4 regions of the Methylobacterium sp. NMS14P genome follow, and region 3 is predicted to be linked to each of the others. Evidence: predicted binding sites of a transcription regulator. Region 3 holds the regulator's gene; each other region holds the start of a gene.
The links. Region 3 encodes PhoB, which activates phosphate uptake and scavenging genes when phosphate is short. Its sites were predicted from a motif close to TGTCATNNANCTGTCAT; they were not measured.
Positions count from the first base shown of each region.

Region 1: a site for PhoB is predicted at 2,989-3,005, ahead of LOK46_RS02910 (CorA family divalent cation transporter). Genes of this name have one in related genera too.
Region 2: a site for PhoB is predicted at 1,873-1,889, ahead of ppk2 (polyphosphate kinase 2). Genes of this name have one in related genera too.
Region 4: a site for PhoB is predicted at 5,915-5,931, ahead of LOK46_RS19460 (UDP-2,3-diacylglucosamine diphosphatase). Genes of this name have one in related genera too.

Region 1 is NZ_CP087106.1:622,813-630,637, reverse strand. It holds gene pdeM (ligase-associated DNA damage response endonuclease PdeM) at 1-255, shown strand, start outside; gene LOK46_RS02915 (methyl-accepting chemotaxis protein) at 294-1,754, opposite strand; gene LOK46_RS02910 (CorA family divalent cation transporter) at 1,962-2,948, opposite strand; gene groES (co-chaperone GroES) at 3,160-3,450, shown strand; gene groL (chaperonin GroEL) at 3,522-5,162, shown strand; gene LOK46_RS02895 (hypothetical protein) at 5,262-5,552, opposite strand; gene fae (5,6,7,8-tetrahydromethanopterin hydro-lyase) at 5,833-6,345, opposite strand; gene LOK46_RS02885 (triphosphoribosyl-dephospho-CoA synthase) at 6,584-7,423, opposite strand; gene LOK46_RS02880 (ATP-grasp domain-containing protein) at 7,420-7,825, opposite strand, start outside.
Region 2 is NZ_CP087106.1:5,488,970-5,496,794, reverse strand. It holds gene LOK46_RS26095 (hypothetical protein) at 499-747, opposite strand; gene ppk2 (polyphosphate kinase 2) at 838-1,773, opposite strand; gene LOK46_RS26085 (hypothetical protein) at 1,928-2,203, shown strand; gene LOK46_RS26080 (metal-dependent phosphohydrolase) at 2,261-3,121, shown strand; gene LOK46_RS26075 (response regulator) at 3,147-3,527, opposite strand; gene LOK46_RS26070 (hypothetical protein) at 3,863-4,495, opposite strand; gene LOK46_RS26065 (LLM class flavin-dependent oxidoreductase) at 4,573-5,919, opposite strand; gene LOK46_RS26060 (cupin domain-containing protein) at 5,939-6,475, opposite strand; gene LOK46_RS26055 (ABC transporter substrate-binding protein) at 6,495-7,433, opposite strand; gene LOK46_RS26050 (LLM class flavin-dependent oxidoreductase) at 7,433-7,825, opposite strand, start outside.
Region 3 is NZ_CP087106.1:2,642,377-2,650,201, reverse strand. It holds gene recN (DNA repair protein RecN) at 1-514, shown strand, start outside; gene LOK46_RS12630 (hypothetical protein) at 631-831, shown strand; gene LOK46_RS12625 (hypothetical protein) at 847-1,092, opposite strand; gene pstS (phosphate ABC transporter substrate-binding protein PstS) at 1,397-2,437, shown strand; gene pstC (phosphate ABC transporter permease subunit PstC) at 2,523-3,500, shown strand; gene pstA (phosphate ABC transporter permease PstA) at 3,513-4,403, shown strand; gene pstB (phosphate ABC transporter ATP-binding protein PstB) at 4,426-5,241, shown strand; gene phoU (phosphate signaling complex protein PhoU) at 5,354-6,073, shown strand; gene phoB (phosphate regulon transcriptional regulator PhoB) at 6,203-6,898, shown strand; gene LOK46_RS12590 (protein-disulfide reductase DsbD family protein) at 7,070-7,825, opposite strand, start outside.
Region 4 is NZ_CP087106.1:4,099,063-4,106,887, forward strand. It holds gene LOK46_RS19435 (malate--CoA ligase subunit beta) at 1-1,058, opposite strand, end outside; gene fchA (methenyltetrahydrofolate cyclohydrolase) at 1,458-2,099, opposite strand; gene LOK46_RS19445 (NADP-dependent methylenetetrahydromethanopterin/methylenetetrahydrofolate dehydrogenase) at 2,110-2,973, opposite strand; gene LOK46_RS19450 (D-2-hydroxyacid dehydrogenase) at 3,208-4,149, opposite strand; gene LOK46_RS19455 (aminotransferase class V-fold PLP-dependent enzyme) at 4,253-5,461, opposite strand; gene LOK46_RS19460 (UDP-2,3-diacylglucosamine diphosphatase) at 6,000-6,797, shown strand; gene LOK46_RS19465 (glycosyltransferase family 4 protein) at 6,808-7,825, shown strand, end outside.

The sequences.
Region 1 (7,825 bases), 2.0 Mb from region 3:
GAACCGGTTCCCGGCGAGATCGCGGGCCATCTCCATCCCTGCGGGAAGGTGGCGATGCGCGGGCGGGCCGTCCGCCGACGCTGCTTCGTCACGGACGGCACCCGCCTCGTGATGCCGGCCTTCGGAGCCTACGCGGGCGGCCTGAACGTCCGCGACAGGGCGATCGAGAGCCTGTTCCCCAACGGGTTCACCGCCCATCTCCTCGGGGACGGGCGGGTCTTCGCCATCGGCCGGGCGCAGCTCGCCCGGGATTGAGGGCGCGCCTCGGCGTGCTCGAAGCGGCGTGACCGGGATCAGGCCGTCTTCATGAAGCGGATCACGCTCTCGGACAGGCTCGTCGAGTGGCCGGCGAGGCTCTCGGCGATGCCCTGGACCGCCTGGGCGAGCTGACCGGTGGCGTTGGCGGCCTCGGAGACGCCGCCGATATTGCCCGCCATCTCGTGGGTCGAGACCGCCTGCTCCTCGACGGCGCTCGCCATCGCCAGGGTGAGCTTGGACAGTTCGTCCACCGCCGCGGTGATCATCTCGATGGCGCCGACCGCGTCGCCGGTCGCGGTCTGGATCGCCGAGACCTGCTGGGTGATCTCACCGGTCGCCTTGGCGGTCTGCTCGGCGAGCGCCTTCACCTCCGAGGCCACGACAGCGAAGCCGCGACCGGCGGCGCCGGCCCGCGCGGCCTCGATCGTGGCGTTCAGCGCGAGCAGGTTGGTCTGGTCGGCAATCGACTTGATCATGCTCACCACCGCGTCGACCTTGCGGGCGTTCTCGGCGAGCTGGCGCATGGTCGCGTCGGTGGTCCCCGCCTGGGCGGCGATCTGCTGCGCGCGCTCCGAGACCCGCCCGACCTGGCCGGAGATCTCCTGGATCGCGCCGTTCATCTGCTCGGAGTTCGACGCGACCGACGAGGCCTTGTGGCGCGCGGATTCGGCCGACTGCATCAGGCCCTCGGCCGAGCTCTGCATCTCCTGGATGGCGGAGCCGACGGCCTCGACGACCCGCTTGACGTCGGTCTCCATGTTCACCTGCGCGGTGACCACCGCCCAGGTCAGCATCGGGCCGAGATACTGGCCCTTCTCGTCGGTCACGGCCGTGACCCGCAGGTTCAGGGTCTCAGGCCCGACCTTGATCTTGGTGCTGTGCGGCAGCCGGCTCGCATCCGCCAGCATGGTGCGCTGGTGGCTCGGGTTCTTGTGGAAGATGTCGAAGGAGCGGCCGAGCATGTCGTCGACCTTGACCGGCAGGTGCTGGTCGATCGTGCCGAGCGTCTTGCGCGACGTGGCGTTCATGTAGTCGATCTTGAAGTTGTCCTTGAAGTCGGCCGTCATGACCGCCACCGGCACGTTGTCGATCATCGTCAGGAGCCTGTTGATCTCCTTCTTCTTCGCCGAGATGTCCGCGGCGAACTTGACGACCTTGATCGGCTTGCCCCGCGCGTCGAGGACGGGATTGTACGTCGCCTCGAGCCAGACCGAGTCGCCCTCCTTGTCGAGGCGCTGGAACTCGCCCGTGACGTACTGGCCATCCTTCAGCTTGTTCCAGAAGGCGCCGTACTCCGCAGTCTCGGCATAGCTCTTGTCTACGAAGATACGGTGATGCCGGCTCTGGACGTCGCTGAGGCTGTACTTCATCAATCGAAGGAAGTTCTGGTTCGCGTGGAGGACAGTTCCGTCCATCGAGAACTCGATGATCGCGAGCGAACGGTCCAGGGCGTCGATCTTGGCCTGGGCTTCGTTGAAGACAGTTCGATTGAACATGGTGCTGCTCGCGTTCCCCCGAGCCGGGTCTAGCGTCGCAGCGTTAATGAATTCCTTATTTCGACTTACGTCCAGATTACGTGCGAGCGAGGACGGAACGAATGCTTCTGGCGCCGCTGTCTCTGCGTGTCGGTATCCGAGTCGGCGCTGCCATCGGAGAATGAGATGCGACGTAGCGATCTCAATGCTGTAATTTGTCCGTAAATACTAGAACCAGCCTCGCATGCGGAAGTAGACGATGGGCGCGACTGCGCTCAGGAGGATCAGGCCGAGCGCGTAGGGATATCCGAGTGCCCAATCCAGCTCGGGCATGTGCTTGAAGTTCATGCCGTAGATCGACGCGATCAGCGTCGGCGGGACCCCGACCACCGAGACGACGGTGAGGACCCGGAAGACGTTGTTCTGCTCGATGGTGATGAGGCCGAGGGCGGCGTCGAGCAGGAACTGCACGTTCTCGGCGAGCCGCGTCTCGAACTCGTCCAGGGACTCGATGTCCCGCTTGATCGTCTCGAAGCGCGAATCCTCCGGCAGGCCGAGGTTGTCGCAGGCCGCGGCGACGAACGGGATGATCCGTTCGAGCCCGAGCAGGCTCGACCGGATCTTCCCCAGAACCTTCCCGCGGTTGCTGATGCCGCGCAGGATCCGGCGCAGGGCGAGGTCGCGGCGCCGGGGCGGCGGGCTCTCCAGGCGCCGCCGCTCGGCACCGCGGACGTCGAAGTCGAAGATGCGGGTGGAGAGCGTGTCGAGCTCGGATCCCATGTCCTCCAGGGCGTCGGCGAGGCTGTCGACCAGCTCTTCCAGGACGACGAGGAAGATCTCGCTTGGCGTCGTGCTGCCGTCGCCGTCCGCGACGCGCTTCGCGGAGGTCTCGAAGGCGCGCAACTCATGGAAGCGGATCGTGACGAGGTGATCCTTGGTCAGCAGGAAGCCCAGCGGCTTCAACTGCGACGCGCTCTGCTCGAAGGTGATCATCGGCGTCGACAGCGAGAGCCCGCCCTTCACCCGCCGCAGGCGGCTCGACGTCTCGACCTCCGAGAGCGCCGCCCGGGACGGTACGCGCAGGCCGGTCGCGGCCTCGACCGACGCGGCCTCCTCCGGCGTGGGGTCGTTCAGGTCGAGCCACACGGTGTCGCGCGCGATCGGCCTGCCAGGTTGCAGCGCCACCGGGCCTTCGGGTCCGTGCAGGCTCAGCATGAGAGCGCGTTATCCATGAGGGGGAACGGAGCCGCCGGCACGTCATCGCACCGTCGCGCGGGGGTGCGACAGCCTTGACTCGGAACCCGCCCGCGCCTATCTCGCGGCCGTCTTTGGCACTCGCCGAGACAGAGTGCTAACAGTCGAGTTCGCGAGCGGTCCCGCCGGCCGCATCAACGCCAACTCCAGACCTGAAGCAAGAGGGCAGCTCATGAAGTTCCGTCCGCTGCACGACCGCGTGGTCGTCCGTCGCATCGAAGGCGAAGAGAAGACCAAGGGCGGCATCATCATCCCGGACACCGCCAAGGAGAAGCCGCAGGAGGGCGAGGTCGTCGCCGTCGGCCCCGGCGCCCGCGACGAGTCCGGCCGCGTCAACGCGCTCGACGTGAAGGCCGGCGACCGCGTCCTGTTCGGCAAGTGGTCCGGCACCGAGGTCAAGATCGACGGTCAGGACCTCCTGATCATGAAGGAATCCGACATCATGGGCGTCGTCGCCGCCTGATCGGGTCACCCGTCATCGCCCTTTGAGGCCGTCCCGGCCTTGGGGTTCAACAACTAGCTAAGAGGCACACAATGGCAGCGAAAGACGTTCGTTTCTCCGCCGACGCCCGCGATAAGATGCTGCGCGGCGTCGACATCCTCGCCGACGCGGTGAAGGTGACGCTGGGCCCGAAGGGCCGCAACGTCGTGATCGAGAAGAGCTTCGGCGCCCCGCGCATCACCAAGGACGGTGTGACGGTCGCCAAGGAGATCGAGCTCTCCGACCGCTTCGAGAACATGGGCGCCCAGATGGTGCGCGAAGTGGCCTCGAAGACCAACGACATCGCGGGTGACGGCACCACCACCGCGACCGTGCTGGCCCAGGCCATCGTCCGCGAGGGCGCCAAGTACGTCGCCGCCGGCATCAACCCGATGGACCTGAAGCGCGGCATCGACCTCGCCACGGCTGCCGCCGTGAAGGACATCACCGCCCGCGCCAAGAAGGTCTCGACCTCCGACGAGGTCGCCCAGGTCGGCACCATCTCGTCGAACGGCGACACCGAGATCGGCCAGATGATCGCCCACGCGATGCAGAAGGTCGGCAACGAGGGCGTGATCACGGTCGAGGAGGCCAAGACGGCCGAGACCGAGCTCGACGTCGTCGAGGGCATGCAGTTCGACCGCGGCTACCTCTCCCCGTACTTCATCACGAACGCGGAGAAGATGGTCGCCGAGCTCGAGGACCCCTACATCCTCATCCACGAGAAGAAGCTCTCCTCGCTCCAGGCCATGCTGCCGGTGCTCGAGGCCGTTGTTCAGACCGGCAAGCCGCTCCTGATCATCGCCGAGGACATCGAGGGTGAGGCGCTCGCCACGCTCGTCGTCAACAAGCTGCGCGGCGGCCTGAAGGTCGCGGCCGTCAAGGCGCCGGGCTTCGGCGATCGCCGCAAGGCCATGCTCGAGGACATCGCGATCCTGACCAAGGGTCAGATGATCGCCGAGGATCTCGGCATCAAGCTCGAGAACGTGACGCTCCCCATGCTCGGCCGCGCCAAGCGCGTGCGCATCGAGAAGGAGAACACCACGATCATCGACGGCGTCGGCGAGAAGTCCGACATCGAGGGCCGCATCTCGCAGATCAAGGCGCAGATCGAGGAGACCACCTCGGACTACGACCGTGAGAAGCTGCAGGAGCGTCTGGCCAAGCTCGCGGGCGGCGTCGCGGTGATCCGCGTCGGCGGCGCGACCGAGGTCGAGGTGAAGGAGAAGAAGGACCGGGTCGACGACGCCCTCAACGCCACCCGCGCGGCGGTCGAGGAAGGCATCGTCCCGGGCGGCGGCACCGCGCTGCTCCGCGCCAAGAAGGCGGTCGCCGAGCTGAAGTCCGAGATCCCGGACGTCCAGGCCGGCATCAAGATCGTGCTGAAGGCCCTTGAGGCCCCGATCCGCCAGATCGCCCAGAACGCGGGCGTGGAAGGCTCGATCGTGGTCGGCAAGATCACCGACAACACCTCCTCGGAGACCTTCGGCTTCAACGCTCAGACCGAAGAGTACGTCGACATGATCCAGGCCGGCATCGTCGACCCGGCCAAGGTGGTGCGCACCGCCCTGCAGGACGCGGCCTCCGTCGCCGGCCTGCTGGTGACCACCGAGGCGATGGTCGCCGACGCGCCGAAGAAGGACAGCCCCGCTCCGGCCATGCCGGGCGGCGGCATGGGCGGCATGGACTTCTAAGTCCGCGCCACCCGCGTCACGGAGGAAGGGGGTCGCCGCGAGGCGGCCCCTTTTCTTTTGGCGCCGGCCCGCCGCGGTGGCCCGCGGGGCGCGGGCCGGTCAGACGCCGCGACGCGACGCCAGGGCCGCGAGACGCGCCCTCACGGTGGCAATCAAGGATTGCCGGACGCGCTCGGTCGCCTGGAACGGGATATCGAAGTTCAGGCTGTGGTAGATCAGGGGTCGGATGCTGCCCTGATCGGGATCGTTCGCGCCTGTCTCGATGAAGTCGAGGATCCAGGCATGGATCGCCGCGTGATCGGACGTGTCGGGATCCGCGGCGAGGACCAAGTGGCCGCCGTGCGTCCAGTCATCGCGCAGGGTCGCGGACACTTCGTCGGATGCAGGCATGACCTCACCTCGCGGCTCTGCCCGGTGCGGCCGGAACGATAGTGTATCCGCGCGCGCCGATCCCGTTCATCACCGGCGGCCACCGAGCTTCGACGCCGCGTCACCTGTACGACTGCGCCTCCCCCCGCCGCCATGTCGCGCGGCAAGCGACAAAAAAACGGGACGGCTCGCGCCGTCCCGTTCAGGGGCCTAATTATCGGCCAAGGAAGATCGAAGCCAGTCGCTGGAGCAGGCCCCGCGGTGCGGGCGGAGGCTCGCTCTGCCCAGGACCGTCCCCGATCTAAGCGTTGGCGGCGAAGGGGTGCTGCGCTGAGTTGCGCTGCTCGGTGACCGTCGAAGCCTTCGGCTCGCCGTTCACGGCGCGCTGGATCGACAGCTTGGTGGCCTCGTAGTTGTACTTCTGGATCTTGGCGTCGTCGGCCGCCTCCCAGTGGATGAACACGCCGACCAGGATGTACAGGTCGTCGGCCTCGTCCGCCGGGATGATGCCCTCGGCCACCGCGTCCTGCACGGCCTTGGCAACGCCGTGCTGGGCCGGGCCGAACATCTGGACGGCCTGACGGGCGTCGTTGATGGTGACCTTGTTGAACATCAGGGTGTTCGGCTTGCACGGCAGGTTCGGCGCGATGACCGCGAGCAGGCTGGTGAAGCCGTGCTTGTTGTTCACGAGGCCGTTGCAGAAGGCCGTCTCGGCCGGCGAACCGCGCGGTCCGATGATGAGGTCGATGTGGGCGACCTCGTTGCCGTCGCCGACGAGGGCCTCGCCGACCTGAACCTTGGTGATCTTCGCCATTCGGTGTCTCTCCCTGGATTCCGAAATAGAGCCGCGCGCCGGGCGGTGCCGCGGCCGGGAAGCCATCCTTGTTATCGGCGCCCGACCATGCCGGCCGAGCCGGTTGGGCCGAGCCGGTTGGGCCGGACAGCGCGGCGGACCCTACAGCGGGCCCCTGCGGCTCACAACCCGCGCAAGGCCCTGACACGAAGGAATTTCCATCCGCCCGGCGCTATGGACACCGGATCGTGCACGCGGCTCAGGCCAGCCGGGCGCCGGCGCCCGCGAGCGCGTCCCAGAACAGCGTCGCGACGGTGAAATCCGCGCTCGTGCCGGGATTGATCGCCCGCGCCTTCAGCGACGCGTCGAGGGCCAGCAGCGCGTCGACCGGCCGCGCGGCGAGGTCGATCCGGGCCAGCGCGGCGTCGGCCTCCCGGCGGACGCCCTCGGCCGCGACCGCGCCGTGCTTCCGGGCGATATGGCTGTCGGGCACCGCGCGCAGGTAGGCCAGGTGAATCGCGGTCGTGCACCAGGTCGGGTCGAGTCCGGCGGCGCGGGCCTCGCGCAGGGCCGCGAGCCCGATCGCCGGCACGTCCGCGAAGCCCGTGACGTAGGCGTGGGCGATCCGGTCCCGGTCGGCGGCCTCCGCCATGGCGTCGCGCAGGGAGCCGGGCGCCGCGTCGGCGACGTCGTGCCGGGCGGCCTCGCCGAGGCCGCCGGGACTCGCGCGGCGGATGCCCGCGAAGACGGCTTCCGAATCCGCGCCGTTCAGCGTGTCGAGCACGGCCGCGACGGTCCGGTTCTCCTCGGCCGCGACCGCGAGCGGCGCGCAGAGCAGCAGGATGCCGAGATTGGTGTTCTGGCCCACCGCCGCCATGGTGGCGGCGACGCCGTCGCGCACCCGCGCCCCGACGCCCGCGCCCGGGCGCGCCAGGGGCGGGGCCGAGACGTCTGCGCTCGTGACGAAATCCCCCAGTACCATGCGGTGGCCGGGCGCGTAGGCGTGGACGTTGCCGGGCTTGAGGGCGTCGAGCTCCGCGAGGCAGGCCGCCCGGTAGAGCGTCCCGATCAGCGCCGCGTCGAGGCCGGCCCCGCTCATGCCACCACGAGCCGGGGGCGGCTGGCGCCGCGGGCCGCGGCGAGGAAGCCGCGCACCACCGCGGCGGCGATATCGGTCTCGCACACGGTCTGGAGCCCCGACCAGGCCGGCATGGAATTGACCTCGAGGACCGAGAACCCGCCCTCCCCGTCCTCGACGAGGTCGACGCCGGAATAGTCGACCCCGACCGCGGCGGCGGCGGCCTCGGCCAGCTCGGCGGCGGCGCGCGGCATCGCCCAGGGCAGCGGCCGGCCGCCCCGGTGGACGTTGGTGATCCAGCCGTCGCCCTCGCGGATCATGCCGGCGATCGCCCGTCCGTCGCAGACGAACACCCGGTAGTCGCGCCACAGGCCGTCCCGGCGCGGCACGTAGCGCTGGAGGTAGTAGACCCGCGCCACCGCC
Region 2 (7,825 bases), 2.8 Mb from region 3:
GGCGGTTTTCGGCTTCGGCCGGGGCACGCGCACCTCGACCATCTGGCCGGTCATCGGATTCAGGATCAGCATGACAGCACGTCTCCGGTGGGACTGCCCGTAGAACGCCCGCCGATCGCGCCCGGATCGGGGCGGTCGGCGCAATTGTCCGGGTTGGGTAAACCAACCGTTCACCGCGGCGGCACGCCGTTCATCCGCCCCGTATTCGCCCGAGAATACAACCGAGCGTCGTGCAGGCGGAGGGCCGCGCGCGTACCGTTTTAGGCGTAGGAACCGGCGGAGCGACGCCGCCCGGGTCCGGGACCGGGCGGCGCACCGATCCGGAGCGCGTCGTGCGGAAGGCCGTCCCGCGGGCAGACAAAAGCCCGCCACGGCAGGACCGGGCGGGCGGAGTGGCGGCATAGGGTCGGGAGGTTCGCCGTGGCGGCGACCTGCCATCCTGCCCATGACAGCCGCATGACTGTTGCGCGACCGACGCGCGACACGCGGCCGATCGGGTCAGGCCCGCTCCGGCTCCGCCAGCAGGATGGCGGCGCGGATGGCGGCCCGGCGCAGCCCGGCATCGGCCCAGGGCTGATCGATCAGCGTCCGGGCGAAGGGATGCGAGGCCACCGCGGCCGCGGGGTCGATGCGGAAGCCGTCCCCGAACGCCACCGAACCGGGCGTGGGATCGGCCAGATAGGCGTCGACGACGGCCGAGACGTCGTCATCGACGATATCCAGGGTCGTGAACAGGTCGAGAGTCATCGGGCGCTTCGCCATGGCGGCGCTATAGCCGCGCCACCGCGACAGGATCACGACTCCCCGCCGCTCCCCGCGCCGCTCCCCGCGCCGCGGTCAGTACGCGCCCGGCACGACCATCGCGGCGGGGACCGGACCGCGCACGTAGTCGGCGTGCCGCAGGCGCTCGGGCAGATGGACCGGCGGATGCTCGACGCTGCCGTAGGGGATCTGGCCGAGCAGGTGGCTGATGCAGTTCAGGCGGGCCCGCCGTTTGTCCACCGCCTCGACCACCCACCAGGGCGCCTCCGGGATATGGGTCCGGGCCAGCATGTCCTCCTTCGCCCGGGTGTAGTCCTCCCAGCGCCGGCGCGATTCGACATCCATGGGCGACAGCTTCCACTGCTTCAGCGGATCGCGGATCCGCATCTGGAAGCGGAATTCCTGCTCGGCATCGGTGATCGAGAACCAGTATTTCACGAGGACGATGCCGGAGCGCACCAGCATGCGCTCGAACTCGGGGACCGACCGGAAGAACTCCTCGACCTCCGCCTCGGTGCAGAAGCCCATGACCCGCTCGACGCCGGCGCGGTTGTACCAGGAGCGGTCGAACAGCACGATCTCGCCGCCGGCGGGCAGGTGGGAGACGTAGCGCTGGAAATACCACTGCGTGCGCTCGCGCTCGCTCGGGGCGGGCAAGGCGGCCACGCGGCAGACGCGGGGATTGAGGCGCTGGGTGATCCGCTTGATCACGCCGCCCTTGCCGGCCGAGTCGCGCCCCTCGAACAGCACGACCACGCGGAGCTTCCGATCCTGCACCCAGTCCTGGAGGCGGACCAGCTCGTGCTGCAGCCGGAGCAGTTCGCGGAAATAGACCTTGCGGTCGAGCCGATCGAGCGGTTCGCCGCCGAGGTCGGCCGCGAGCCGGTCGAGGCGCTCCTCCTCGAGCCCGAGTTCCAGCTCCTCGTCGTAGCTGTCGGCGAGGTCGCGCCGGATCGCCTCCAGGGTAGCATCCAGGGTCGTATCCAGGGCAGAGCTGTCGTCGGGCCGCATCGCCGGTTCTCCTGCGCGTCGCGGGGCCGAGCTAGAGCAGTGTTCCGTGACACGCCGGAGAAAGCGCCGCGCCGTCGGCGGCCGATCCCATGTCGCGCCCGTGATCGTTCCGTCATACGGTCTCGCCACCGATCGGGGCGACCGGAGATGCGTCATGGCTGGAGAAGCGACGAGGTCCGCGCCGAAGCGTCGGCGGGACGACCCGGATCCGGCTCGCGCCGAGGGCGAGAAGGTCGGCGCGCGCATCGATGCCGCCTTCGAGAAGCTCGCCGGGAAGCTGCGCGCCCGCGCCGACAAGGCCCACGCCAAGCTCGACGCGGCGACGAAGCCCGACGAGCGCGCGGTGCTGCTGCGCCGCTACGAACTCTACGCGGACGCGGCGGCCTATCTCGAAGAGCGGCTCGTCGATCGCGGGGAGCGATCCGCGTGATCTCCATCGACCCGGCCGGGCGCGGCGCCGCCCGACGCAGCTGACGGCGAGGAACCCATGTTCGACGCGACCAAGATGCTCGCCGACGCCCTCGGCGAGCACCTGGCCCTCACCTACCAGCGGACCTTCGGCAGCCGGGAGCCGCGCTACGCCGAGATCATCGAGGCCGCGGCGCGCCTGACGATCGAGCGGATCGTCGGGAGCGACGCCCTCTACCACGACGGCGACCACACGGCCCTCGTCACCCTGGTCGCCCAGGACATCCTCCGCGGCCGCTTCCTGCAGCAGGGCATCACGCCCGAGGACTGGCTGCACATGATCCTGGCCGCCCTCTACCACGATATCGGTTACGTGCGCGGCGTCTGCGCGGGGGACCGGCTGCAGGCCTTCGTCGTCGACGCGCAGGGCACGACCGTCAGCCTGCCCCGGGGCGCCTCGGACGCGGCGCTGGCGCCCTACCACGTCGAGCGCTCGAAGCTGGCCGTCCAGGAGCGCTTCGGCACACACGATCTCGTCGACGCGTCCCGGGTCATCCGGGCGATCGAGCTGACCCGCTTCCCGGTCCCGGAGGACGATTCCCATCGCGAGACCGGAACCGAGGCCGGCCTCCTGCGGGCGGCCGACCTGATCGGTCAGCTCGGCGACCCGCTCTACCCGCGCAAATTGAATGCCCTGTTCCACGAATTCGCCGAGATCGGCGTCAACGCGGAACTCGGCTACGACAGCCCGGCCGACCTCGCGGAGCGCTACCCGTCGTTCTTCTGGGGCAAGATCGAGCCCGTGATCGGGGACGCGATCCGGTTCCTGGACCTCACGGTCGAGGGGCGGGGCTGGGTCGCGAACCTCTACGCCCACGTCTTCGCCATCGAGCACGACCGCCGGCGCATGGGCCCGCATCCGGGACCGGGTCCCCTCTGAGGCCGCGCCGGCCGGCCCTGCGAGCTCAGGGAGCCGCGACCAGCTTGGTCACGGCCCGGACCAGCTCCGCCGCCACGAACGGCTTCTCGAGGATGGGCCGCCTGGTCTCGGCGGCGGCGCCGGAGACCCGCACGTCGCCGGTGGCGAACAGGTACGGCACGCCGAGGACGCCCAGCCGGTCGGCGACCGGGTAGACGGTGTTCCCGTCGCCCAGATTGACGTCGAGCACCGCGGCGTCGGGCTGGGTCTCGGCGATCAGATCCAGGGCCAGTTCGACCCGCGGGACCGGGCCGATCACCTCGGCCCCGGCGCTGCGCAACCAGCGCTTGACCTCGCTGGCGATGAGATACTCGTCCTCGACGACGAGGACGCGGCACCCGGACAGGGGAGGAACAGCCTCGGGCACGTTTCCTCCCGCCAGTGCGCGACCTCGCCTCGACAACCCGGCGAAGCCACCGGCGGTTCGCCCGGCTCATCAGCGCGGCGCGGGCCAGTTCGCGGCCGAGCCCGCGGATCGTCCCGCAGGCCGGCATGGGCGAGATCCGCCGCGGGGTCTCGGCATCGCCGCACGCGCGACGTCGAACCGGGCCTCCGCCCGCGCTCGGAAGCGTGGCCCCACCCTGCCGTGTCGGAGGAACGTTGGGGCGGGGCCACACCGACGGCGAGCCGTCGGCGGATCGAGCCTGTCACCGGTCGTGCCGGGGCGAACTCGCCTGTGTCAGCTCCCGGCGCCGCAAACCCTCAGCGATCCGATTTCGGCAGCAGGTTGCGGGCCTCCTGGACGGCATCCCGGCAGCTCTGGTCGCCCTTCGCGTTGAGGTCGACGGCGCGCTGAAGGGCGGTCTTGGCCTGCGAGACCTTGTCCTCCGAGGCGAGGCCCGGCGAGGCCTTGGCGTCGCCGCCCTGCGCGGCCGCGGCGGCCGCCGTCGGCCGGTTCTCGGACTGGCGACGGACATCGGCCGGCGAGGTCGCGATCCGGCCGCTGGCCACATCGTCGGCCTGCCCCATGCCGCTCGCCGCCCCGACCGGTCCCGACACCCCGCCCACGGTCCCGGGCGTGCCGCCGCTCTCGCGGGAGGCGCCGCCCTTCTGGGCGCGGTCCGTGTCGGGCGTTCCGACCGGCTTCGCCGTGCTGCCCGTGGCGTCGCCCGCCGTGCCGGCCGTCTGCTGGCTCGCGGCGTTCTCCGGCCCCTTGCGCTGCCCGTAATCGGGCTCGGAGGTGGGCGCCCCCATCCCGACCTGGTTGCCCATGTCCCGCCTGAGCTGGGCGATGGCGTCCGTGCACGGGCCGCCCTCCTGGGCGAGGGCGGCGGCCGGGATCGTGGTGAGGGCGGTCAGGGCCGCGGCCCCGCGGAGCAGGTTGAACAGGCGCATACAGGTTCCCTTCAGACATGTGGGATCACCTGTGGTTCAACCCGCGCTTCTCGGCGTTGTTCGGCGCCCGGCCGCCCTCAGGCGGGCGGCGGGACGTCGGGCGGGAAGTAACGGTTGGCCGGCCGCGCGAGGCCGAGATGGTCGCGCAGCGTCGTCCCGGCGTAGTCCCGGCGGAACAGCCCGCGCCGCTGCAGCTCCGGCACCAGCCGGTCGACCACGTCGTCGAGCCCCTCGGGCACGAACGGGAACATCACGTTGAAGCCGTCGCAGGCGCGCGTCTCCAGCCACTCCTCCATCCGGTCGGCCACCTGCGCGGGCGTGCCGACCATCTGCAGGCCGCCGTAGCCGCCGACCTTGCGGGCGAGCTCCCGCACGGTCGCGCCGGTGCGCCGGGCGTAGTCGACGATCTGGGCCTGCCCGCTCTTGCTGGCGTTGCTCTCGGGGAGCTCAGGCAGCGGCGCGTCGAGGGCGAAGCCCGTCGCGTCGACCCCGAGGCGGACCGAGAGGTTGGCGAGGCCGCTGTCGGGATGGACGAGGTCGTCGAGGCGCGCCTTCTTGGCCTGCGCCTCGTCTTCCGTCTCGCCCAGGACGATGAAGCAGCCGGGCAGGATCTTGAGCTGGTCCGGGTCGCGCCCCGCCGCCGGCATCCGGCCCTTCACGTCGGCGTAGAAAGCCCGCGCCGCCTCCACGGTCGAGCCCGCGCCGAACACCATCTCGGCGGTCTCGGCGGCGATCTGCTTGCCGGCCTCGGAGGCGCCGGCCTGGACGATCACCGGCCAGCCCTGAATCGGCCGGGCGACGTTGAGCGGCCCCTTCACCTTCAGGAAGTCGCCGCGGTGGTCGAGGACGCGCATCTTCGCCGGATCGAAGAACAGGCCGCTCTCCGGATCCATCGTGAAGGCGTCGTCGGCGAAGGAATCCCACAGGCCGGTCACCACGTCGAAGAACTCGCGCGCCCGGGCGTAGCGGGTGGCGTGCTCCAGATGCGCGTCGCGGCCGAAGTTCAGGGCCTCGTCCGGGTTGCCGGAGGTGACGAGGTTCCAGCCGGCCCGCCCCTTCGAGATGTGGTCGAGCGAGGCGAACTTGCGGGCGACGTGGTAGGGCTCGTTGTAGGTGGTCGACGCGGTGGCGATCAGGCCGATCCGCTCGGTGAGCACGGCGAGCGCCGGCAGCAGGGTCAGCGGGTCGAACGACGTCACGGTGGCCGAGCGGCGGAGCGCCGCCACCGGCATGTTCATCACCGCCAGATGGTCGGCCATGAAGAACGCGTCGAACTTCGCCGCCTCCAGCCGCCGGGCGAAGTGCGCCAGGTGCTCGAAGTTGAAGTTCGCGTCCGGATAGCCGCCCGGATAGCGCCACCACGCCGTGTGGATGCCGACCGGGCGCATGAAGGCGCCGAGATGCAGCTGGCGGTCCCGGCTCATCGCTGTCGTCTCCGGTCTCTCACGGATGCTTGTGGATCGGGTCGACCCAGTACACGGTCTCGGGCGCCTCGGCGGCCTCGACGTCGGGCAGGTTGACCACCACCGCCTCGTTGTCGGAGCGCACCAGCACGCATTGCAGGGGCTCGTCGGTCGAGGCGTTGATCTCCTGGTGCGGCACGAAGGGCGGCACGAAGATGAAGTCGCCCGGCCCGGCCTCGGCGACGTACTCGAGTTTGTCGCCCCAGCGCATCCGGGCGCGGCCCGAGACCACGTAGATCACGCTCTCCAGTTCGCCGTGGTGGTGCACGCCGGTCTTGGCGTCGGGCTGGATCGCCACCGTGCCGGCCCAGATCTTCTGGGCGCCGACCCGGGCGGCGTTGATCGCCGCCTGCCGGTACATGCCGGGCGTCTGCGCGGTGTTGGCGTCGAGCCGGTCGCCGGGGATCACCCGCACGCCGTCGTGCTTCCAGCGCTCGGACGCCCCGTGATCGTGGACGTGGCCGTGCGCGTGGCCATGCGCGTGGCTGTGGCCGTGGTCGTCGCCGCTGTCGTGCATGTCGGATCCTCCAGCGCCATCATCGCACGGCGGCGGCGGTTTGCGAGACGCTCGTGTCGAGGATCGCCTCGGCCCGCGGGGCGCGGGCCTTCGGGATCAGCCCGGCGCGGACGTAGAGATCGATGTTGCGCTGCTCGTCGGCGATCACGGACGCGTCGATCGGGACGGCCCGGTAGGCGGCGCGGCCGAACCAGCGCAGCGGCACCGCCTCCGGCAGGCCGATGAGCTTCGACCAGGCGGCCGCGTAGGGCGCCGGATCCTTCAGGGCCCAGGCCCGGGCGCGGGCGAGGCGCGCGCCGAAATCGGCGAGCAGCGCCCGCTTGGTCCGGATCGCGTCGTCGCTCGCCACCGCGAAGGTCAGGCCCGGGGTGATGCCGTTGCCGTCGCGGATCACCCGGACGAGGCCGGCGAGCTCCGCCGTGGAGGTGTAGGGCTCCCAGGTCGACCAGGCGTCGACCGCCCCGGAGGCCAGGGCGATCTTGGCGTCGGCCGGGGGCAGGAAGCTGAAGGTCACGCTGTCGGCGGGCAGCCCCGCCTCCTCCAGCGCCGCCAGGACCACCTGGTGGCCGATCGAGCCGCGGTTCGTCGCGACGCGCTTGCCCTTCAGGTCGGCCACGGTGCGGAGGGGCGAATCCTTCAGCGCCAGGATCGCCAGCCCGTCCTGCCGGTTGCGGAAGGCCAGGAAGGCCTTCACCGGAACCCCGGCGGCGGCCGCGAAGGTGAAGGGCGCGTCGCCGACGCCGCCCGCGTCGATCGCACCGGCGTTCAGCGCCTCGAGCAGGGGCGCGGCGGCCGGGAATTCGCTCCAGTCGAGCCGGTAGGGCAGCCCGTCGAGCACGCCGGCCGCCTCCATCAGCGCGCGGGCATTGCCGCGCTGGTCGCCGACCCGCAGCACGTCCTGGGCCAGCGCCGGCCGGATCGCCAGGATCGCCAGGAGGGCGAGGATGACGGCGCGCATCAGGCGGCCTCGGCGGCGCCGCGGCGCCCGAGGGCGGCCCGGAAGGCGGGCAGCAGCGACCGGCCGTACTGGAGCGCGTCCTCCAGCGGGTCGAAGCCGCGGATCAGGAAGGTCCGCACGCCCAGGTCGTGATAGTCGAGCAGGGCGTCGGCGACCTGCTCGGGGGTGCCGACCAGGGCGGTCGAGTTGCCCGCCGCCCCGGTCTCGGCCGCGATGGCGGTGAACAGGCGCTTGTCGTGGCGCGGCCCCCCGGCGGCGGCCGCGAGGAGCCGCCTCGAGCCCTCGTTCTGCGGCGTCGCGGCCGGGCCGAGGCCCTTGGCGGCCCGGACGGCCCGGGTCCGGGCCAGGATGTCCTCGGCGCGCTCCCAGGCGCGCGCCTCGGTCTCGGCCAG
Region 3 (7,825 bases):
GGAGCGGGCCCGCTTCATCACCGAGATCGCCACGGATCCGGAATCCCGCGATCCGGCGGGAACCGACCGGGTCGAATTCTGGGCCCAGACCAATCCCGGGACCAAGCCCGGCCCGATGATGAAGGTCGCCTCGGGCGGCGAGCTGTCGCGCTTCATGCTGGCGCTGAAGGTCGTGCTGGCCGACAAGGGCTCGGCCCCGACGCTCATCTTCGACGAGATCGACACCGGCGTGGGCGGCGCGGTGGCGGACGCCATCGGGATGCGGCTCGCCCGGCTGGCGGCCACCGTGCAGGTGGTCGCGGTGACCCACGCGCCCCAGGTCGCCGCGCGGGCCGAGACGCATTTCCTGATCGCCAAGGCGCCCGTGAAAGGGGCCAGCCGCGTCGCCACGCGCGTGGCGAGCCTGCCCGTCGCCGAGCGCCGGGAGGAGATCGCCCGGATGCTGGCCGGCGCCACCGTCACCGACGAGGCCCGGGCGGCCGCGGCGCGGCTCCTTCAGGGCGCCGACGCGTGACCCGGCGACAACCTTAACCGTTGGTTGAAGGTAATAATTCGTTAACCATTCATAGTGAGAGTACCGACATCCCGGTGCCGCGGCAGGTTTGGGCGGTTGAAGGGCGGGAGGGAGCCATGAAGCCGTCAGTCGTCGAGTCCGATGGGTCTCTGCCTGCGGGACAGCCTCTGAAACGGGCGGTCGACACCCGCCAGCTCGGCCTCACGCTCCGCACGGTCTACGAGGGCAGCGTCGACACGCAGCCCATCACCGACACGCATGTCGAGCTGCTCCTGCGCCTGCGCCAGAAGGAGCGGGAGCTGCGCCGGGCGGTCTGACCCGGCACCGCGCCGCTACCAGCGGCGCGCGCCCGGCCGCCGACGATACTCGGCGGCGCGAATCAGCGTCAGCACGCGGTCGAGACTCACCAGCAGCTCCGCCTCCTCGACGCGCGCCGCGGAGGCCGCGTTTGGATCGCGGCTGAACTTCTGACGGGCCTGCGCCAGCGCCAGGGCCCGCTCCACGGCTTCCCGCTCGGCGTGCAGGGCCAGCCAGGCCGGATCGGATTCCGTCGCCGCATCCACCTCGTCGCCGCCCACGATCCGCGCGTCCTTCTGCTGCCGGCTGCTGCTCCTGGTGGAGAGGAACGCGCGAGAGCCCGGAACCGTGCCGCGCCCGGGCGAAGCGCGATGGCATCCCGCGCGTCACCCCGCGCATCACCCCGCGCATCACCCCGCGCGTCACCCCGCGTGTCATCCCGGTGTCATCTACTTGTCGTAACCGCCCGGCCATCGGGCGGCCGGCGCTGGGTCTCTTCGGAAGATCGGCCGCAGAGCTCTGCCGCGGGCACGGGCTCGCCGGCGGGGCAGCGCAGGCTCAAGCCCGACGGCAACGGAGATTCCTTTGAGACCCTTCGCTTACGCGCTCGCCGTCGGCCTCGCGACGGTTCAGCTGGCGTCCGCGGCGCTCGCCGCCGATATCACCGGCGCCGGCGCCACGTTCCCCTTCCCGGTCTACTCCAAGTGGGCCGAGGCCTATCGCAAGGAGACCGGCTCGGGCCTCAACTACCAGTCGATCGGCTCCGGCGGCGGCATCAAGCAGATCCAGGCCAAGACGGTCGATTTCGGCGCCACCGACGCGCCCCTGAAGCCCGAGCAGCTGACCAAGGACGGCCTCGTCCAGTTCCCGACCGTGATGGGCGGCGTCGTTCCGGTGGTGAACATCCCGGGGATCGAGCCGGGCAAGCTGAAGCTCACCGGCGACGTGCTGGCCGACATCTACGCCGGCAAGATCGCGAAGTGGAGCGATCCGCGCATCGCCAAGCTCAATGACGGGCTGAAGCTCCCCGACGCCAACATCACCCCGGTCTACCGCTCCGACGCGTCGGGCACGACCAACATCTTCACCACCTACCTGTCCCAGGTCTCCGAGCCCTGGAAGAAGGAGTACGGTGCGGCCACGACGATCTCCTGGCCGGTCGGTCAGGGCGGCAAGGGCAACGAGGGCGTGACCGCCACCGTGAAGCAGGTTCCGAACGCGATCGGCTACGTCGAGTCGGCCTACGCCAAGCAGAACAAGCTCTCCTACGCCCTGCTGCAGAACAAGGCCGGCAAGTACCCGCAGCCCGACGACAAGGCGTTCCAGGCCGCGGCGGCGAGCGCCGACTGGAAGGCGACCCCGGGCTTCGGCATCTCGCTGACCAACCAGCCGGGCGAGGAGGCGTGGCCGATCACGGCCGCGACCTTCATCCTGGTCCACAAGGACGCCGCCGACCCGGCCAAGTCCGCCGCCGTGCTCAAGTTCTTCGACTGGGCCTACAAGAACGGCGACAAGCTCGCCACCGACCTCGACTACGTCCCGCTGCCGGACAACGTCGTCGAACTGATCCACCAGGAGTGGAAGGACGTGAAGGGCAAGGACGGAAAGCCTGTCTTCAACATGTGAGCGTGGCGGGGAGGGGGTGGGAACCTCCTCCCTCGCTTCCGGGAACGCACCGCGCTACCACGCCACCCTTCGCAGAGAACCGCGGATGCCCGCTTTGACCGAATCGATCGCCCTCGGCCGAACCCGTTCCGCGACCGCGCGGAAGGCGCCGAGCCGGAGCCTCGACACCCTGTTCCGGACCTGCTCGTACGGCGCGGCCCTGCTGGTGCTGCTCGTGCTCGCCGGCATCCTCGGCTCGATCCTGTACGGCGGCTGGCCCGCCTTCCGCGAGTTCGGCTTCGGCTTCCTGACCTCCAGCGCCTGGAACGTCGGGACCGAGCAGTACGGCGCCCTGGTCGCGGTGATCGGGACCGTCGCCTCCGCGTTCCTGGCCCTGCTGATCGGCGTGCCCGTCTCGCTGGGCATCGCGGTCTACCTCACCCAGCTCTGCCCGGGCTGGGCCCGCAAGCCGGTCGCCATGACGATCGAGCTGCTCGCGGCCGTGCCGAGCATCATCTACGGCATGTGGGGCCTGTTCGTGTTCGCGCCGCTCTTCGCGCGCTACATCCAGATCCCGGTCTCGAACCTCGTGGAGGGCATGCCGATCGTCGGCACGCTGTTCTACGCCCGGGTGCCGTCGGGCGTCGGCGTGTTCACCGCCGGGATCATCCTGGCGATCATGATCGTGCCGTTCATCGCCTCGATCGCCCGCGACATGCTCGACCAGATCCCGACCGTGCTGCGCGAGAGCGCCTACGGGATCGGCTGCACCACCTGGGAGGTCGTGCGCCACGTGCTGGTGCCGCAGGCGGCCGTCTCGATCATCGGCGCGATCATGCTCGGCCTCGGACGGGCGCTCGGCGAGACGATGGCGGTGACCTTCGTGGTCGGCAACGCCAACCGGCTCTCGGCCTCGATCTTCGACCCCAGCTCGACCATCGCGTCGCGCATCGCCAACGAGTTCAACGAGGCGGACGGCCTCCAGCTGAACGCGCTGATGGCTCTGGGCTGCATCCTGTTCGTGATCACCTTCGTGGTGCTCATCATCGCCCGGCTGCTGACGCGCCGCGTCCAGGCCGCCTGAGGAGCACGCGCGATGGTTTCCTCCAGCACGATCGCCGCCACCGCCCAGCGCCGCCCCGGCCGGGTCCGCCAGGGGCGCCGCGTCGCCGACCGGACACTGCGCATCGCCTGCACCGGCGCCACCGTGGTGGGTGCCCTGGTCCTCGGCTCGATCCTGGTGATGCTGATCGTCCAGGGCGTGCGCGGCTTCACGCCGGCCCTGTTCACCAACCCGACCCCGGGCCCCGGCTCCGAGGGCGGCGGCATCGCCAACGCCATCCTGGGCAGCGTCGTGCTGACCGGGATCGGCATCCTGATCGCCACGCCGGTCGGCGTCATGGCCGGGACCTTCCTGGCCGAGTACGGGCGCGGCTCGAAGCTGGCCGCCCTGATCCGCTTCCTCAACGACGTCCTGCTCTCGGCGCCGTCGATCCTGATCGGCCTGTTCGTCTACACCCTGATGGTGCGGCCGATGGGCACCTACTCGGGCTGGGCCGGCGGCGTGGCGCTCGCGATCATCGCCGTGCCGGTGATCGTGCGCACCACCGAGGACATGCTGCGCCTCGTCCCCGGCACCCTGCGGGAGGCCGGCGCGGCGCTCGGCGCGCCGCCCTCGACGGTGATCATGAGCGTGACCTGGCGGGCGGCCTCGGCGGGCATCGTCACCGGCATCATCCTGGCGCTCGCCCGCATCGCCGGCGAGACCGCGCCGCTGCTGTTCACCGCGCTCAACAACAATTCCTGGTTCTCGGCCAACCTGATGGGCGGCGTCGCGAACCTGCCGGTGATGATCTACCAGTTCGCCCTCTCGCCCTACCCGAACTGGCAGGGCCTCGCCTGGGCGGGCGCGCTCCTGATCACCGCCACCATTCTGGCGCTGTCGATCATCGCGCGCCTCGTGATCAAGCCGCAGATCTCGCGCTGAGCCCCCCTTCGAGGACACGACGATGAACGCCGCCTCCGCGATCCCCACGGTCGAGCTGAACCGCAACCGCGCCGAAGAGGGCGGCCCCGTGCGGATCGCCGTCAAGGACCTGAACTTCTACTACGGCAGCTTCCACGGGCTGAAGGACGTCAATCTCAACTTCCACGACCGGCAGGTGACGGCGCTGATCGGGCCGTCCGGCTGCGGCAAGTCCACCCTGCTGCGCTGCTTCAACCGGATCTACAGCCTCTACCCGGAGCAGCGGGCCGAGGGCGAGATCCTGCTCGACGGCGAGAACATCCTCAGCCCCTCCGTCGACCTGAACGAGCTGCGCTCGCGGATCGGCATGGTGTTCCAGAAGCCGACGCCGTTCCCGATGTCGATCTACGACAACGTGGCCTTCGGCCTGCGCCTCTACGAGAAGCTGCCGAAATCCGAGCTGGACGGCCGGATTGAGGAATCCCTGCGCAAGGCTGCCCTCTGGGACGAGGTGAAGGACAAGCTCCGGCAGGCGGGGACCGGCCTGTCGGGCGGCCAGCAGCAGCGCCTGTGCATCGCCCGGACCGTGGCGCAGAAGCCGGAGGTGATCCTGTTCGACGAGCCGACCTCGGCCCTCGACCCGATCTCCACCGGCCGCATCGAGGAGCTGATCGAGCAGCTGCGAGACGAGTTCACCATCGTGATCGTCACCCACAACATGCAGCAGGCGGCGCGCATCTCGCAGTTCACCGCCTTCATGTATCTGGGGCAGCTCGTCGAGTTCGGTCCGACCAACCGGATGTTCATGAACCCGACGGAACGCCGCACACAGGACTACATCACCGGCCGCTTCGGCTAGTCTGACCGGAGGCTCCGGTCCCGGGACCTGCCGGTCGGCGCCCCGGGCGCGCCGGCAAGTCCCCGCAAGCCGCCCCGGCGCGCCGTTCCCGGGACCCATCGAAGGATCCACCATGCCCGGCCATATCGTCACCTCCTACGACACCGACCTGGAGAACCTGCGTCGCTCGATCTCGGAGATGGGCGGCGTGGCCGAGAAGATGACCGCGGAGGCGACCGACGCCCTCGTGCGCCGGGACGACACGCTCGCCCAGGCGGTGATCCTCGCCGACAAGCGCCTCGACGCGCTGCAGCGGGACATCGAGGAGCGCGCCGTGCTGCTGATCGCCCGGCGCCAGCCCCTGGCGATCGACCTGCGCGAGACCATCTCGGCGATCCGCGTCTCCGGCGACCTCGAGCGGATCGGCGACCTCGCCAAGAACGTCGCCAAGCGCGTGGTGGCGATCTCCGACCAGGCGCCGGCCCAGAAGATCGTGCTCGGCGTGCGGCACATGAGCGACCTCGCCGAGGCCCAGCTCAAGGACGTGCTCGACGCCTACGCGAGCCGCGACGTCAAGGCGGCCCACGACGTCTGGGAGCGCGACGGCGAGATCGACGCCCTGTACAATTCGCTGTTCCGCGAGCTGCTGACCTACATGATGGAGGATCCGCGCAACATCTCGTTCTGCACGCATCTCCTGTTCTGCGCCAAGAACGTCGAGCGCATCGGCGACCACACCACCAACATCGCCGAGACGATCCACTACCTCGCCACGGGCGAGACCCTGGCGGGTGACCGGCCGAAGAACGACGCGTCCAACTACGCGACGGTGGACGGCATCCAGGCGCCGTGAGCCCCCGACCCCGGCTCCCGCGCCTTCCTGTGGGCGCGGCCGGGGTCACTCTCCGTGCAGGTTGAGGCAGGGCGGCGCCTCCTGCACCTTCCGCGGGACCGCCGGTAGAACGAGTCTTCGAACGTGAGCATGCAAGTCCTGATCGTCGAGGACGAGGAGGCCCTGACCACGCTGCTGCGCTACAACCTGGAGGCCGAGGGCTTCCTGGTGGACTCGGCGGCGCGCGGCGACGACGCCGAGCTGCTCCTGGCGGAGCGGATCCCGGACCTCGTCCTGCTCGACTGGATGCTGCCCGGCCTCTCGGGGATCGAGCTGTGCCGCCGGATCCGGGCGCGCCGCGAGACCGAGCGCCTGCCGGTGATCATGCTCACCGCCCGGGGCGAGGAGGGCGACCGCGTCCGCGGTCTCGGCACGGGCGCCGACGACTACATCGTCAAGCCGTTCTCCGTCCCGGAGCTGCTCGCCCGGATCCGCGCGCTGCTGCGCCGGGCCAAGCCCGCCCACGTCTCGGACCGGCTGGCGGCGGGCGACCTGGAGCTCGACCGCACCGGCCACCGCGTCCGCCGCGGCGGCGAGGAGCTGCATCTGGGCCCGACGGAGTTCCGGCTCCTGGAGTTCCTGATGCTGGCGCCGGGCCGGGTCTTCTCCCGCGAGCAGCTCCTCGACGGGGTCTGGGGCCACGACGTCTACATCGACGAGCGTACCGTCGACGTCCATGTCGGGCGGCTGCGCAAGGCGCTGAACGGCCCGCGACAGACCGACCCGATCCGCACGGTCCGCGGCTCGGGCTACGCCTTCGACGAGACCTTCTCGCTCGAGGCCTGAGGCGGCCTCACGGGCCGTCCGGATAGGACATCGCTCCGGCGCGCCGTCATCGCGAGCGCGGCGAAGCGACCCGGGGCGGCGGGACGCCGGTGAGCGTGGCGCTGCTGGGTTGCTTCGCTCGCGATGACGGTGGGACGGGCGCGCCGATATTCAGCGTCCCCCCTCAGGGACTCAGCGCGCCAGCGCCGCGCTCCGGCCCGCGGCGGCCGGCACCGCCTCCAGCGCCGCCAGCACCGTCCCCTCGGTCAGGATCTGCGGGAGCACCTGGGGCTCTCCCGTCCCGGTGTAGAGCAGGTAGAGCGGGACGCCGCTCCGCCCGTGCTTCTCGAGGAGGCGGGTGATCTCGGGGTTCTGGTTGGTCCAGTCGCCCTTCATGTAGGTCACGCCGCGCTCGGCCATCGCGGCCCGCACCGCCCTGGTGTTGAGCGAGGTCGCCTCGTTGACCGCGCAGGTGATGCACCAGGCGGCGGTCATGTCCACGAAGACGGGGCGGTGCGCGTCGACCAGGGCGTCGAGGCGCGCCTGCGTGAACGGCTCGACCCCGTCGGCGGCGGCCTGCGCGGCCGGCGCGGCGCGGTCCCGGGGCAGGGTGACGGCGAGGGCCCCGACGGCGGCCAGCGCCAGCGCCGCGGCGGCCTGCGCGATCCGGCCGGCCCGGGGCGGGGCGGCGCGGCCGTGCTCCCAGGCCCAGGCGGCGAAGCCCACGAGGACGAGGCCGATCAGCGCCGCCAGCAGCCCGCGCGGGTCGACCTGCTGCGCCAGCACCCAGATCAGCCACGCCACGGTGGCGTAGACCGGGAAGGCCAGGACCTGCTTGAGGGTCTCCATCCAGGCGCCCGGCCGCGGCAGCGCGCGCAGGGCCGGCGGCCAGAGCGTCAGGAGCAGGAAGGGCAGGGCGAGGCCGAGCCCGAGGCTGGCGAAGACGGC
Region 4 (7,825 bases), 1.5 Mb from region 3:
TTCGTGCCGGCGAGGCGCACCACCAGCGGCACGTCGATCTTCACCTCGCGGGCGGCCTGGACGACGCCCTCGGCGACCCAGTCGCAGCGGTTGATGCCGGCGAAGATGTTGACGAGGATCGCCTTCACGTTGCGGTCCGACAGGACCAGCCGGAAGGCCGTCGCGACGCGTTCCGGAGACGCACCACCGCCGACATCCAGGAAATTCGCCGGCTCGCCGCCGGCGTGCTTGATCATGTCCATGGTGGCCATGGCGAGGCCGGCGCCGTTGACGATGCAGCCGATCTCCCCCTCGAGGCCGATGTAGCTGAGGTTGTGCTCGGCGGCCTGGGCCTCGCGGGGGTCGCCCTGCGACGGGTCGTGCATGTCGGCGATGCCCGGCCGGCGGAACATCGCGTTGTCGTCGAAGCTCATCTTGGCGTCGAGCGCCAGCACCCGGTCGTCCTTGGTGACGACGAGCGGGTTGATCTCCAGCATGGTGCCGTCGCAGTCGCGGAACGCCCGGTAGGCGTTCATGATCGTCTTCACCGCGGCCGAGACCTGCTTGATGTTCAGCCCGAGCTGGAAGGCGATCTCCCGCGCCTGGAACTGCTGCAGGCCGACCGCCGGCTCGACCACCACCTGGATGAGCGAGTCCGGCTCCTTGGCGGAGATCTCCTCGATGTCCATGCCGCCGCGCTGGCTGGCGATGACCCGAACGCGCTCGGCCTTCCGGTCCAGCACGTAGCCGAGGTAGAGCTCGCGCTCGAACGGGTCGGCGGTCTCGACGTAGACGCGCTGCACCGGCTTGCCCTCGGGGCCGGTCTGGTGCGTCACGAGGCGCTTGCCGAGGAGGTCCTTGGCGGCGTCGCGGACCTCGTTGTAGGTCCGGCACAGCTTGATGCCGCCGGCCTTGCCGCGGGCGCCGGCGTGGATCTGCGCCTTGACGGCCCAGAACGAGCCGCCGAGCTCGGTGGCGGCGTAGACCGCCTGGTCCGGACTGAACGCGATGGCCCCTTTCGGGACGGCCACGCCGAAGCTCGCGAGCAGCTCCTTGGCCTGATACTCGTGGACGTCCATTCGGCGCCTCCTCCGCGGTTCGTTGCCGCCGTTGACGCCCTTCACTTTAGTTGAGTCGAAAGATTACGCCCGTCAAATTTTTTAAGCAGCTGATTGACCGAGACTTTTTCGCGGCCGCAGCACGGACCGTATTCGACATTGCGGTGCAGCATACAGAAAAACAACGAGGCCGGGGCGTGATGCACCCGGCCTCGACTGTTGGATCAATACAAAGTTCGTTGGAACGCCTCGTTCAGGACGCTCTGTCCGTCATCGAGAGCGCAGCGAAGCGACCCAGGGCAGCGCGACCCCTGCGAGGGTGGCGCCGACTGGATTGCTTCGCTGCGCTGGCAAAGACGGCAGCATCGACGGGGCCGACCGGACACGCTGTGAAGCGTGGCGCTGACCCAAGTCGCCGATTCAGTTCACCTTGTCCTTGACGACGGCGTAGACCTTCTCGGTGAGCGCACCGGCCTCGCCGAGCAGTTCCTCAAGCTCCTTCAGCCGCTCGTCGGCGAAGTCCCGGTCCTCGAGACCTTTCGCGTTGACGTAGACGTTGAGGGCCGCGCTGCGCAGGCCGGCATAGGCGGAGAGCACCGCCACGCCGGCATCCGACACGACGTTGAGGTTGCCCTTGTCGGCCGTGATCGCCGCGAGGTCGATCACCGCGCGGCAGGCCCGGCAGCAGGCGAGCGGCACGTCGCAGGCGGTCTTGAGCGCCGCCTGGATCTTCTCCGCACGCGCGGCCTTCTCGTCGTCGGTGGCCTTGGGCAGGCCGTAGGCGCCCATCACGGCGTCGAAGGCCTGGACGTCCTCGCCGATCATGCCGGTGAGCACGACCCGCAGGCCCTCGGACTTGGCCAGCACGTCCTTCAGCTCGGCCTCGACCTCGACGTACTTCTTCTTGCCGATGGTGAGGTTGCAGACCATCGACACCAGGGCCGCGCCCATGGCGCAGGAGATCGCCGCCGCGCCGCCGCCGCCGGGGGTCGGGGCGGCGCTCGCCAGCTCCGTCAGGAACTTTTCGATGCTGTCGGTCTCGGGGCGATGCGTCTCGGTCACCGGCGCCTCCTCAGGCCATCGTCTTGGCGAGGGCGTAGATCTCCTCGGCGTCGAGCACCTTGTCGGTGCTCTCGAAGAGCTGACCGACGCAGGCGCGGTGCAGCTTGAGCTTCAGGCCGCCGATGCCCAGCGCGCCGAAGGCCTGCTTGCCGTTGCGCTCCTTGCCCTTGTCCATCACGTCGATGCCGCCGATGCCCGTCGGGGGCTGGGCGTTGTAGTCGGCGACGAACTCGATGGACGATTCCTGCGCCCAGGCCGCTTCCGGCAGCAGCTCGACGCCGATGGCGCCGGCCGTGAACACGAGGTTCGTGCCCTTGACCAGGGCGATGCGGGACGCCTCGTCGGGGGTGGCGGCGGCCTTCACGTTGACCTTGAAGCGCGTGTTGATCTGGTCCGCGGCGGCCTGGGTCTTGTCCAGCGCGCGGCCCGCGATGGTGACCTCGGCGCCCTCGCCGGCGAGCAGCGCGGCCGAGCGCATGCCGACCGGGCCGGTGCCCGCCAGCACGACGGCCTTCTTGCCCTGGAGCGACCCGGCGGCCTTGGCGACCAGCGCCACGCCCGCGGCGGCCGTGGTGTTCGAGCCGTTGGAGTCGAGCATCACCGAGACCCGGAAGGGGCCGAAGAAGCGCTTCTTGACGGCGGTGAACAGCGCCTCGCCCGCCGCCATGCTGCCGCCGCCGACGAAGATCGCCGTCGACTTCTTCTCGGAGCCGCCGCGGGTGTAGATCGTGCCGTCGACCAGCGCGCCGACATTGTCGGGATTCACGCCGCCGTAGCCGGTGATGTGGTCGGCGCCGCCGTCGTAGCCGACCACCGTGTCGAACACGTTCGGCACGGCATCGGTGTCGAACAGGAACAGCAGCTTCTTCGTCACGATTCGGACCTTTCTGTCGCGCCCTGCGGCGCTATCGTCTTGTTTTCAAAGGGCGGGCGCACCGAGCGACCCGTTCGCGCCATGGTGCGCCCGAGGCTTCAGATGGCCGACGGGGCGAGGCGCGGTTCCCCTCTCCCGTGCGGGCGAGGGACAGGGTGAGGGGCGTGCCTCACCCGGAGAGTTCTCCTCCCTCACCCCAACCCTCTCCCGACCGGGAGAGGGGGCCTGTCGCGCCTACTCGACCACGTTCTGCGGCTTGCCCGCCACGAAGGCCTCGACGTTGTCGACGAGCTGGTCGGCCAGGATCTGCATCGCCTCCTTGCTCGCCCAGGCGACGTGCGGCGTGACGATCAGGTTCGGCAGGTCGGCCTCGCACAGGATGTTGCCGTCCTTGGGCGGCTCCTGCGCCACCACGTCGAACCCGGCGCCCGCGATCGTGCCGTCCTTGAGCGCCTCGAGCAGCGCCGCCTCGTCCACGAGCCCGCCCCGGGCCGTGTTGATGAGGATGGCGCTCTTCTTCATCTTCTTGAGCTCGGCGGCGCCGATCATCCCCTTGGTGTCGGGGGTCAGCGGCACGTGCAGCGTGATCACGTCGGACTGCGCCAGGATCGTCTCGAAGTCGACCAGCCCGTCCTGCGGGAACACGTCGTAGGCGATGACCTTCATGCCGAGCGCCTCGGCGCGCTTGGCGATCGACTTGCCCAGCGCCCCGTAGCCGACGATGCCGAGCGTCGAGCCGGCGATGTCGTAGATCGGGTAGTCGAAGTAGCAGAACTGCTTGGACTTCGCCCAGTCGCCGCGCCGCACCGAGTTGGCGTAGGGCACGATCGCCCGGCGCAGGGCGAACATCAGCCCGACCACGTGCTCCGGCACGGTGTTGAACGCGTAGTTGCGGATGTTGACGACCGTGACCCCCTGGGCCTTGGCCTGGGCCTTGTCGACCACGTCGGTGCCGGTGGCGGCGACCGCGATCAGCTTCAGGTCGGGGAGCTGCTTCAGGGTCTCGGCCCGCATCGGGACCTTGTTGATCAGCGCGATCTCCGCGCCCTGGAGGCGGGAGACGATCTCTTCCGGCGTCCAGGTCGACTCGTGCTCGACGTATTCGTGCGGGAAGTTGAACGGTCGGACCCTGGCATCGAGGGATTCACGATCCAGGAACACGATCTTCTTGGTCATAGGACCCCTCTCGTACGACGGGCGGCTTCCTCGATAGTCTTGTTCTTACTTGCGCGTCGGGGCGGGCCCGGCAACCCGGTCCCGCCCCGATCGCGTGCGCCGATCACGCCTTATGCAGCGGATTCTCGCGCAGGTAGCTGGAGGCGGCGGCGACGCCCGAGCCCGGCGTGACCTTGATGCCGCAATCGATCATGGCCATCTCGGCGCCCGCGATGGCGCCCAGGAGCGACAGCTCGTTCAGGTCGCCCAGGTGACCGATGCGGAACACCTTGCCGGCGACTTTCGACAGGCCGGCCCCGAGCGAGAGGTTGTAGCGCTCGTAGGCGTGGGTGATCACCTTGGCGGCGTCGGCACCCTCCGGCACCACGATCGCCGTGACCGTGTCGGAGTTCCACTTCGGCTCCTTGGCGCAGGGCTTCAGGCCCCAGGCTGCCACGGCCTGGCGGGTCGCCTCGCCGAGCACGTGATGGCGGTGGTAGACGTTCTCCAGCCCCTCCTCCTTCACGATCGCCAGGGCCTCGCGCAGGCCGTAGAGCAGCGGCAGGACGGGCGTGTAGGGGAAGTAGCCGGTGGCGTTGGCGGCCAGCTGGTCCTTCCAGGCGAAGTAGGCGTGGCCGAGCCGGTCGTTGCGGCCGGTGCCGCCCTCGGCGATCTTGAGCGCCTTCGGGCTGATGCAGATCAGGCCGAGGCCGGCCGGCAGCATGAAGCCCTTCTGCGAGCCCGCGATGGCGCAGTCGACCTTCCACTCGTCCATGTAGAACGGCAGCGAGCCGATCGACGAGATGCCGTCCACGAACAGCAGCGCCGGGTGGCCGGCGGCGTCGATCGCCTTGCGCACCGCGCCGATGTCGCTGGTGACGCCCGTGGCGGTCTCGTTGTGGACGACCATCACGGCCTTGATGGCGTGATCCTTGTCGGCCCGCAGCGCCTCCTCGATCTTCTGCGGATCGGCGCCGGCGCCCCACTCCTCCTCCTGGACGATCACGTCGAGGCCGAGGCGCTGGGCCATGTCGACCCAGAGGTGGCTGAACTGGCCGTAGCGGGCGGTGAGCACCTTGTCGCCGCGGCAGAGGGTGTTGGACAGGGCCGATTCCCAGATGCCGGTGCCCGAGGACGGGAACAGGATGACCGTCCCGGCGGTCGAGCCGAACACCATCTTGGAGTCCTGCAGCAGCGGCTTCACCAGCTCGGGGAAGCTCGGCGAGCGGTGATCCTCCGACGGCACGTGCATGGCGCGCAGGACGCGCTCCGGGATGTTGGTGGGGCCCGGGATGAAGAGGTGGTTGCGACCGGGGCGCCGGGTTGCGGCCATGATGTTTCCTCCGAAAAGTCCATTGCGCGCGGGCGTGAACCCGCGCCGGGTTGTCCAAGCGTCGTCAGGGAGTCGGTCCGGCGTCGTCGAGAGCGGCTCGCGCCGCGCCCCCTCGAACGCCATCCTCTGCCGTGATCGGGGGGCCTCCGCGGAGCGGCAGGCGGCCTCACGCCGCTCGCGTCGCGGCGCGCCCCCGCGCGCCGGTCGCCTCCGAAATGCCGTCCCGTCCAACGGCCTCAGGGCCGTCCTCGCCGCCTTCCTGTCAAGGTCCGGCCGAACTCGCGCCGAGCCGCCGGTTCTTGGCATTATGAGGCGGTGGCGCTGGAAAGGAAAACCGGAAAAACTTCCGGAACTTGGCAAAAAAATTTTTTGTGCGACGCAACGAAGTCGAGCCGCGGTTGAGAGGCTTCGCGGCATTGCACACCGAAGTCTTCCCGCACGCTCCGGGACCCGCGTCATCAAACTGAGATGGGATCGCGCTCTGGATCCCGGCACCGTACAGCCGCCGGGAGAGGGTGCCGTGGCCGAGGTTGAGGAGATGCCGGTCCGAGTGCGGACGCTGTTCCTGTCCGACCTGCATCTCGGCACGCGCGGCTGCCAGGCCGGCCTGCTGCTGTCGTTCCTGAAGGACTACGACGCCGACACGATCTACCTCGTCGGCGACATCGTGGACGGCTGGCAGCTGCGCTCGGGCTGGTACTGGCCGCAGGAGCACAACGACGTCGTGCAGAAGCTCCTGCGCAAGGTCCGCAAGGGCGCGCGGATCGTCTACCTGCCCGGCAACCACGACGAGTTCCTGCGCGACTACGTGGGCACGAGCTTCGGCGGCATCGAGCTGGCCGAGACCGCGATCCACGAGGCGGCCGACGGCAAGCGCTACCTCGTCATCCACGGCGACCAGTTCGACATGGTCGTGCGCCACTCGCCGTGGCTCGCCCATCTGGGCGACGGCGCCTACACGCTGGCCCTCTCCCTCAACACGCTGATCAACAAGGTGCGGCGCCGCCTTGGCCTGTCCTACTGGTCGCTCTCCGCCTGGGCGAAGCTGCGCGTCAAGAACGCCGTGAGCTTCATCGGCCGCTTCGAGACGATCCTGGCCGAGGAGGCCCGCCGCCAGGGCGCCGACGGGGTGATCTGCGGCCACATCCACCACGCGGCGGACCGGCCGATCGGCGACCTGCGCTACCTCAACACCGGCGACTGGGTGGAATCCTGCACCGGGCTCGTGGAGCACTACGACGGTCGCATCGAGGTGCTGCACTACCCGAGCCTCCTGCGGGCGCAGGCGGCCGAGGTCGCGCCGCAGCCCCTGCCGGGCCGGCGCGCGGTGGCGTGAGGGCGGCGCCGTGAAGCTCCTGATCGCCAGCGACGCGTGGCACCCCCAGGTGAACGGCGTCGTGCGCTCCCTCGAGCAGATGGTCCGGCGCGCGCCGGAGCACGGCTTCGCCACGACCCTGCTCACCGTGGCGGATTTCCGCTCGCTGCCGCTGCCGGGCTACCCCGAGATCCGCCTCGCCTATGCCGGGCGCGAGCGGGTGGCGGCGCGCTGGCGGGCCGAGCGGCCGAGCCACGTGCACATCGCCACGGAAGGGCCGGTGGGCCTCGCGGCGCGGCGGCACTGCCTCGCCCACGGCCTGCCCTTCACGACGAGCTACCACACGCGCTTCCCGGAATACCTCGCCGCCCGCGCCCCGGTGCCGGAGGCGTGGTCCTACGCGTACCTGCGCCGGTTCCACGGCGCCGCCCGGGGCACGATGGTCAGCACCGCCTCGCTCCAGGGCGAGCTCGCGGCGCGGGGCTTCGGCCGGCTGATGCGCTGGACCCGGGGCGTGGACACGGAGCGGTTCCGGCCGGCCGAGGCCGGGACGCCCGTCCCGGCGGAGCTCGCCGGCCTGCCGGGGCCGCTGTTCCTCTACGTCGGGCGGCTGGCGGTGGAGAAGAACGTCGCGGCCTTCCTGAGCCTCGACCTGCCCGGCACGAAGGTGGTGGTCGGCGACGGGCCGGACCGCGCGCGGCTGCAGGCACTGGCGCCGGAGGCCCGCTTCCTCGGCACCCGCACCGGCGCGGACCTCTCGGCCGTCTACGCCGCCTGCGACGTCTTCGTCTTCCCGAGCCTCACCGACACGTTCGGCATCGTGCTCCTGGAGGCCCTGGCCAGCGGCCTCCCGGTGGCGGCCTTCCCGGTGCCGGGCCCCAACGACGTCGTCGGCACGCGGGTCGGGGTGCTCGACCCGGACCTGCGGGGCGCCGCGCTGGCGGCGCTGCGCCTGTCGCGCGCCGAGTGCCGGGCCGAGGCGCTGCGCTGCGGCTGGGACGTGAGCGCCCGGCAGTTCTTCGGCAACATCGTCGAGGCGCATGGCGGCA